2 regions of the Kribbella sp. NPDC049174 genome follow, and region 1 is predicted to be linked to the other one. Evidence: predicted binding sites of a transcription regulator. Region 1 holds the regulator's gene; the other holds the start of a gene.

Region 1 (3,410 bases):
CTCGACGTCAGCCGCGCCCAGGCGATCGCCGACAAGAATCCGGGCATCCGGGCGCTGTCGTCGGACGCCCTGTACGCCGCCGACGACGTCGACATCGTCGTGAACCTGACCATCCCGGCCGCACATGCCGCCGTGCACCAGGCCGCGATGGAGGCCGGCAAGCACGTGTACGGCGAGAAGCCGCTGGCCGTGGACCGCGCCGAGGCCGAGCCGCTGCTGAAGTACGCGGCCGCCAACAACCTGCGCGTCGGCTGCGCGCCCGACACCGTGCTCGGCACCGGCACCCAGACCGCCCGGGTCGCCATCGACCGCGGCGACATCGGCGTACCGACCGCCGCGACCGCGTCATTTGTCACCCCCGGCCACGAGCTGTGGCACCCGGCGCCGGAGTTCTACTACCAGCCCGGCGGCGGTCCGGTGCTCGACATGGGTCCGTACTACGTGACGAGCCTGGTCACCCTCCTCGGGCCGGTGCGACGGGTCACCGCTCGCGCTGGGCAGTCGCAGCAGCAGCGGAAGATCCACACCGGTCCGCGAGCCGGGGAGACCTTCCCGGTCCAGGTGCCGACGCACGTGACCGGCGTACTGGAGCACGAGTCCGGAGCGCTGACCACGCTGCTGATGTCGTTCGACGTGTGGGCCGCGCGGCTGCCGCGGATCGAGGTACATGGGACCGAGGGCAGTCTGTCGGTGCCGGACCCGAACGGCTTCGACGGCACGGTGGAGATCGCCACCGCCACGAACCGTGACTGGTCCGAACTCCCCGTAGCCGGTGGGTACGCCGGAGCCGGCCGGGGCGTCGGTGTCGCGGACATGGCCCGTGCGATCCGCACCGGCGAGCCACACCGGGCCGACGGCGCGCTGGCCTACCACGTGCTCGACGTACTGGAGTCAGTGCTGGAAGCAGCGGCCCAGGACCAGCCGGTGGACGTCGCGAGTACGGTCGACCGCCCGGCCGCCGTACCGTTGGGTGCGTCTCCCGAAATCGCCTGAGACCCGTCCCACGCCGCGATCTGGCGCTGGCGGCTACTACGGCTCGGTAGACTGGCACTCGGATCATTTGAGTGCCAGGGGTCCGCTGACTGTCGACGGTCGATGGCGAGAGAGGGTGGTGCGCGTGCTCGACGAACGCAAGCTGGATGTTCTCCGCGCCATCGTCGAGGACTATGTGGCGACCCACGAGCCGGTCGGTTCGAAGACGCTGGTGGACCGTCACAACCTCGGCGTGTCGCCGGCGACCGTGCGCAACGACATGGCCGCGCTGGAGGAGGAGGGGTACATCACCCAGCCGCACACCAGCGCCGGCCGGATCCCGACCGACGCCGGCTACCGGCTGTTCGTGGACAAGCTGAGCACGGTCAAGACCCTGACCGCGGCCGAGAAGAAGGCGATCACCTCCTTCCTGGCCGGCGCGGTCGACCTGGACGACGTCGTACGCCGTACGGTCCGGCTGCTCGCCCAGATCACCCGCCAGGTCGCGATCGTGCAGTACCCGTCGCTGAACCGGTCGAGCGTGCGGCACATCGAGGTGGTCACGATGACACCGCGCCGCCTGCTGCTGGTGCTGATCACCAGCACCGGCCGGGTCGAGCAGCGGATCGTCGAACCGCCGCACGACGTCGACGAGCAGTTGATCGCGGACCTGCGGTCCCGGCTCAACTCCGCGCTGGCCGGACAACGGCTGACCGATGCGACCACGTCCCTGGTCGCGGTCACCGATCTGTTCGCGCCGGCCGACCGTCCGCTGGTGGCGGCGATCGTGACGACGCTGCTGGAGACGTTCACCGACGAGGTCGGCGAGCAGCGGATCGCGGTCGGCGGCGCGGCCAACCTGACCCGGTACGGCGACGACTTCGAGCGCAACGTGAAGCCGGTGCTGGAGGCGCTGGAGGAGCACGTCATCCTGCTCAAGTTGCTCGGTGAGGCAACCAACCCGCAGACCCTCACGGTCCGCATCGGGCACGAGAACCCGTACGAGGAACTGGCCACCACCTCGGTGGTCGCGACCGGGTACGGGTCCAAGTCGGAGGCGCTGGCCACACTCGGCATCGTCGGCCCGACCCACATGGACTATCCGAGCACGATGGGCGCCGTACGCGCCGTCGCCCGCTACGTCAGCCAGATCCTGGCCGACACATAGGAGGGGGTGTCTGATGGTCCAACGCCTACTGCGCGGCACTCGGCACGGCACCTCGGCGCACTGGAGCAAAGGCCACGATGGATCCGCATCGAGGCCTTCACTCCAGCACGCCGAGCCACCGCACCGAGCACCTGCTCGCTACGGCGCTGGACCATCAGACACCCCCTACACCACCAACCCCTGGTCTGGAGTATGAGCACCGATTACTACGCTGTCCTGGGCGTCAGCCGTGACGCTTCACCGGACGAGATCAAGAAGGCGTACCGCAAGCTGGCCCGCCAGTACCACCCGGACGTGAACGACTCCGAGGACGCGCACCACAAGTTCCAGGAGATCGGCCGCGCCTTCCAGGTGCTGAGCGACCCGCAGAAGCGGCAGATGCACGATCTCGGCGGTGACCCGTTCGCGACCGCCGGCGCGAGCGGCGGGCCCGGTGGGTTCGGCCAGGCCTTCACGTTCACCGACATCATGGACGCCTTCTTCGGCCAGACCGGCGGGGCCACCCGCGGGCCGCGGCCGCGGACCCGGCGCGGCCAGGACGCGCTGATCCCGCTGCGGATCGACCTGGCCGAGGCCGCGTTCGGCACCACCCGGGAGCTGAAGGTCGACACCGCCGTCCTGTGCCCGACCTGTTCGGGGTCCGGTGCGGCGGCCGGTTCCGAGCCGGTCACCTGCGAGATCTGCCACGGCCGCGGCGAGGTCACCCACACCCAGCGCTCGTTCCTCGGCGAGGTGCGGACGATGCGGCCGTGCCCGAACTGCCGCGGCTTCGGCACGACCATCCCGAACCCGTGCGTCGAGTGCGCCGGCGACGGCCGGGTCCGGTCCCGTCGTACCGTCACCGTGAAGATCCCCGGCGGCGTGGACACCGGCACCCGGGTGCAGCTGTCCGGCCAGGGCGAGGTCGGCCCCGGCGGCGGCCCGGCCGGCGACCTGTACGTCGAGATCGAGGTCGAGCCGCACGACATCTTCACCCGCAACGGCGACGACCTGCACTGCACCGTCACCCTGCCGATGACGGCGGCGGCACTCGGGACGACGATCGACCTGCCGACGCTGGAGGGCGAGACGACCCCGCTGGAGATCCGGCCGGGCACACAGTCCGGTACGGCGATGACGCTGACCGCTCGTGGAGTCCCGCGCCTGCGGCACGCGGGTCGTGGTGACCTGATCGTCCAGGTGATCGTCGAGACCCCGACCAAGCTGGACGACGCGCAGTCCGAGCTGCTGAAACAGCTGGCCGGCATCCGCGGCGAGGAGCGCCCCCAGG
Region 2 (3,410 bases), on a different contig from region 1:
CGGCGTCGCTGATCCACTCAGCCTCCACCCCATCCGGGATGGCGTCGTGTGGGATGCCCGGCGCGACCTTCACACAGGCAGTGCGGTTCAGAAGCTCGGTGACAAACGTCCAAGGTGGTGAGTAGGCGTTGTGGTCGAACACCCGCCGGCCATCCGCCCGACGCGCCGGGTCCGCGAACACCACGTCGTACGGCGTGAGGTCGAACGACTCGGCGTCGCCGACGACGACCTCACCAGGCAGGCCTAGCGCGACCAGGTTGGCGCGGGCCGCGGCAGCGGTGGCTGGGTCGCGTTCGACGCCGGTGACCCGCAGGCCGGCGCGTGCGGCGCTGATGAGGTCACCGCCGATGCCGCAGCCCAGGTCGACCACACTGCTGCCCGGCAACGTCGCTGCGATGCGTTGAGCCCGGTGAGAGCCGACTGTGCTTCGCGTTGCTTGTTCCAGGCCGTCTGGCGTGAAGTGCATCTGGCCAGCGTCCGCACCGAACTTGGCGACCGCTCGGTGGCGTAGTGAGGCCTGGGTGACCGCGGCTGTGACGAGTGCAGCGTCGTACTGGCGGCGAAGCTTCTCGACCAGTTGGAGCTCGTGGCCGGGCTGGTAGCTCGCACAGGCGTCGGCGAGGAGTTCAGCGCCGGGGCCGTCCAGCAAGCCGGTGACTGTCACCCCGCCACTTTAGAGGGGACTGGAGCAGCCTTTGCTCCAACTGCGGGTGGCCATCGAGTAGAGGCGCCAGTTCATGGCTGAGCGGGTCTTCGGGCCGTAGATGCCGTCCGCGACGAGCTTGTGCCTGCGCTGGACCAGCTTGACCACCGCACGGGTGTTGCTGCCGTAGATGCCGTCGACCGCGAGCTTGGTGCCGTAGCAGAAGTTCAGGTTGCGCTGGAGGACGCGGATGGCGGTGTCCGGGTCGCCGAACACCGTGGAGCCCCGGTGCGGGTCGTCGCCGTACATGAGGTTGCAGTAGGTGCTCGCACTGCCGTAGACGGACGGCATCGGGATCCCCCAGCTGCGGTTGACCGGGACCAGCATGGCTGACCGGCACTGCGGCAGCGCGGCCGCGGCAGCCATCGTGACGCTGTCGGTGTCCGCGGCCGGCGCCGCCTGCGGTGGTGCCGCGGCCGGTGCGTCCAGGCTGGGACTGGTGGCCGGTTGGTCCTTCGAGGCGCCCGCGGCGATCGCTCCTACCGCGAGCGCGCCGGCTGCGGCGAGGACCGCGACAGTGCGGCCGGACAATATGGGCAGAGAGGGAAAGCTGAAGGCCATGGTCTCTCCTCGGACCCAGGTCCCGCGGGCGGCCGGGACGCCGTACAGAGAACGGTCCCACGCCACCCCCGCCCAGGCCCAGCGTTCGACCACAATCCGTACCCGGATGGTCACAGCTGTATTCCGGGCCGGTCAGATCTAGCACTCGAGTTGACCGAGTGCTAATCGCGGCCTAGATTCGGTGTTGGCACTCTCCGGTGGAGGGTGCCAGCGGTCCGGCCTCTGACCCCCGCGACGGCAGGGGAGCGCGACCACCCTGAACCACAGACAAGCGAATCGACCGTGGAGGTCAGCAAGTGTCGGTCACGATCAAGCCGCTCGAGGACCGCGTCCTCGTCGCGCCGCTCGAAGCCGAGCAGACCACGAAGTCCGGCCTGGTGATCCCGGACACCGCCAAGGAGAAGCCGCAGGAGGGCGAGATCCTCGCCGTCGGTCCGGGCCGGATCGACGACAACGGCAACCGCGTCCCGCTGGACGTCGCCGTTGGTGACAAGGTCATCTACTCCAAGTACGGCGGCACCGAGGTCAAGTACGACGGCCAGGACTACCTGATCCTGGGCGCCCGCGACATCCTCGCAGTCGTCAGCAAGTGACGATCGCCCGCTGTTCCTGACTGACACCGCCCTGGTGCCGACGACCGGCGCCGGGGCGGAGTCGGTCCGGTACCTGACCGGGGCGGAGGGGCGGGTCAGGATTCAATGCAGCGTGGGTTCGGACTGCTGAGCGCAACGAGAAGAGAATTCAGAGAGGGACTGGTTTTTCCATGCCGAAGATCCTCGAGTTCGACGAGAACGCCCGGCGCGCGCTGGAGCGTGGCGTCGACAAGCTCGCGAACACGGTGAAGGTGACGCTGGGGCCGAAGGGCCGCTACGTCGTCCTGGACAAGAAGTGGGGCGCCCCGACCATCACCAACGACGGTGTCACCGTCGCCCGTGAGGTCGAGCTGGACGACCCGTTCGAAAACCTTGGTGCGCAGTTGACCAAGGAGGTCGCCACCAAGACCAACGACATCGCCGGTGACGGCACCACCACCGCGACGGTGCTGGCGCAGGCGCTGGTGCACGAGGGCCTGCGGGCCGTCGCCGCCGGGGTCAACCCGATGGGCCTGAAGAAGGGCATCGAGGCGGCCGTCGAGGCCGTGTCGGCCCGCCTGGTCGAGACCGCCCGGCCGGTGGACGACAAGGGCGACATGGCCCACGTCGCCACCATCTCCGCCCGGGACGCCGAGATCGGCACCCTGATCGCGGACGCGTTCGACAAGGTCGGCAAGGACGGTGTGATCACCGTCGAGGAGTCGAACACCTTCGGGACCGAGCTCGAGTTCACCGAGGGCATGCAGTTCGACAAGGGCTTCATCTCGCCGTACTTCATCACCGACGCCGAGGCCGGCGAAGCGGTGCTGGAGGACCCGTACATCCTGATCCACCAGGGCAAGATCTCCGCCATCGCGGACCTGCTGCCGCTGCTGGAGAAGGTCGTGCAGTCCGGCAAGACGCTGCTGATCATCGCCGAGGACGTCGAGGCCGAGGCGCTGTCCACCCTGGTGGTGAACAAGATCCGCGGCAACTTCACCTCCGTCGCCGTCAAGGCGCCGGGCTTCGGTGACCGCCGCAAGGCGATGCTGGAGGACCTGGCCGCGCTGACCGGCGCGCAGGTCATCGCCCCCGAGGTCGGCCTGAAGCTGGACCAGGTCGGGCTGGAGGTGCTGGGCACCGCCCGCCGGATCGTGGTCAGCAAGGACAACACCACCGTGGTCGAGGGCGCCGGCAAGTCCGACGACATCGAGGCCCGGGTGAACCAGATCAAGGCCGAGATCGAGCGCACCGACTCCGACTGGGACCGGGAGAAGCTGCAGGAGCGGCTGGCCAAGCTGGCCGGCGGCGTCTGCGTGATCAAGGTCGGCGCGGCCACCGAGGTCGAGCTGAAGGAGAAGAAGCACCGGATCGAGGACGCTGTGTCCGCGACCCGGGCCGCGATCGAGGAGGGCATCGTCGCCGGCGGCGGCTCCGCCCTGGTGCACGCGGCCACCGTGCTGGAGAACGGCCTGGACCTGGAGGGTGACGAGCTCGCCGGGGTCCGGATCGTCCGCAAGGCCATCGTCGAGCCGCTGCGCTGGATCGCCGAGAACGGCGGCTACGAGGGCTAC

Evidence for each region. Region 1 encodes HrcA, which represses chaperone genes, less so after heat shock. Its sites were predicted from a motif close to TTGGCACTCGNNNNNNNCGAGTGCCAA; they were not measured.
Region 2: groES (co-chaperone GroES) is a predicted target of HrcA. The motif match lies at 1,403-1,429, and genes of this name have one in related genera.

What each region holds. Positions count from the first base shown of each region.
Region 1 covers NZ_JBICSZ010000001.1:186,721-190,130, forward strand. Annotated here, with positions in the region: gene ACGFIF_RS00875 (Gfo/Idh/MocA family protein) at 1-993, shown strand, start outside; gene hrcA (heat-inducible transcriptional repressor HrcA) at 1,118-2,140, shown strand; gene dnaJ (molecular chaperone DnaJ) at 2,333-3,410, shown strand, end outside.
Region 2 covers NZ_JBICSZ010000003.1:29,006-32,415, reverse strand. Annotated here, with positions in the region: gene ACGFIF_RS17385 (methyltransferase domain-containing protein) at 1-664, opposite strand, end outside; gene ACGFIF_RS17380 (peptidoglycan-binding protein) at 674-1,378, opposite strand; gene groES (co-chaperone GroES) at 1,561-1,857, shown strand; gene groL (chaperonin GroEL) at 2,028-3,410, shown strand, end outside.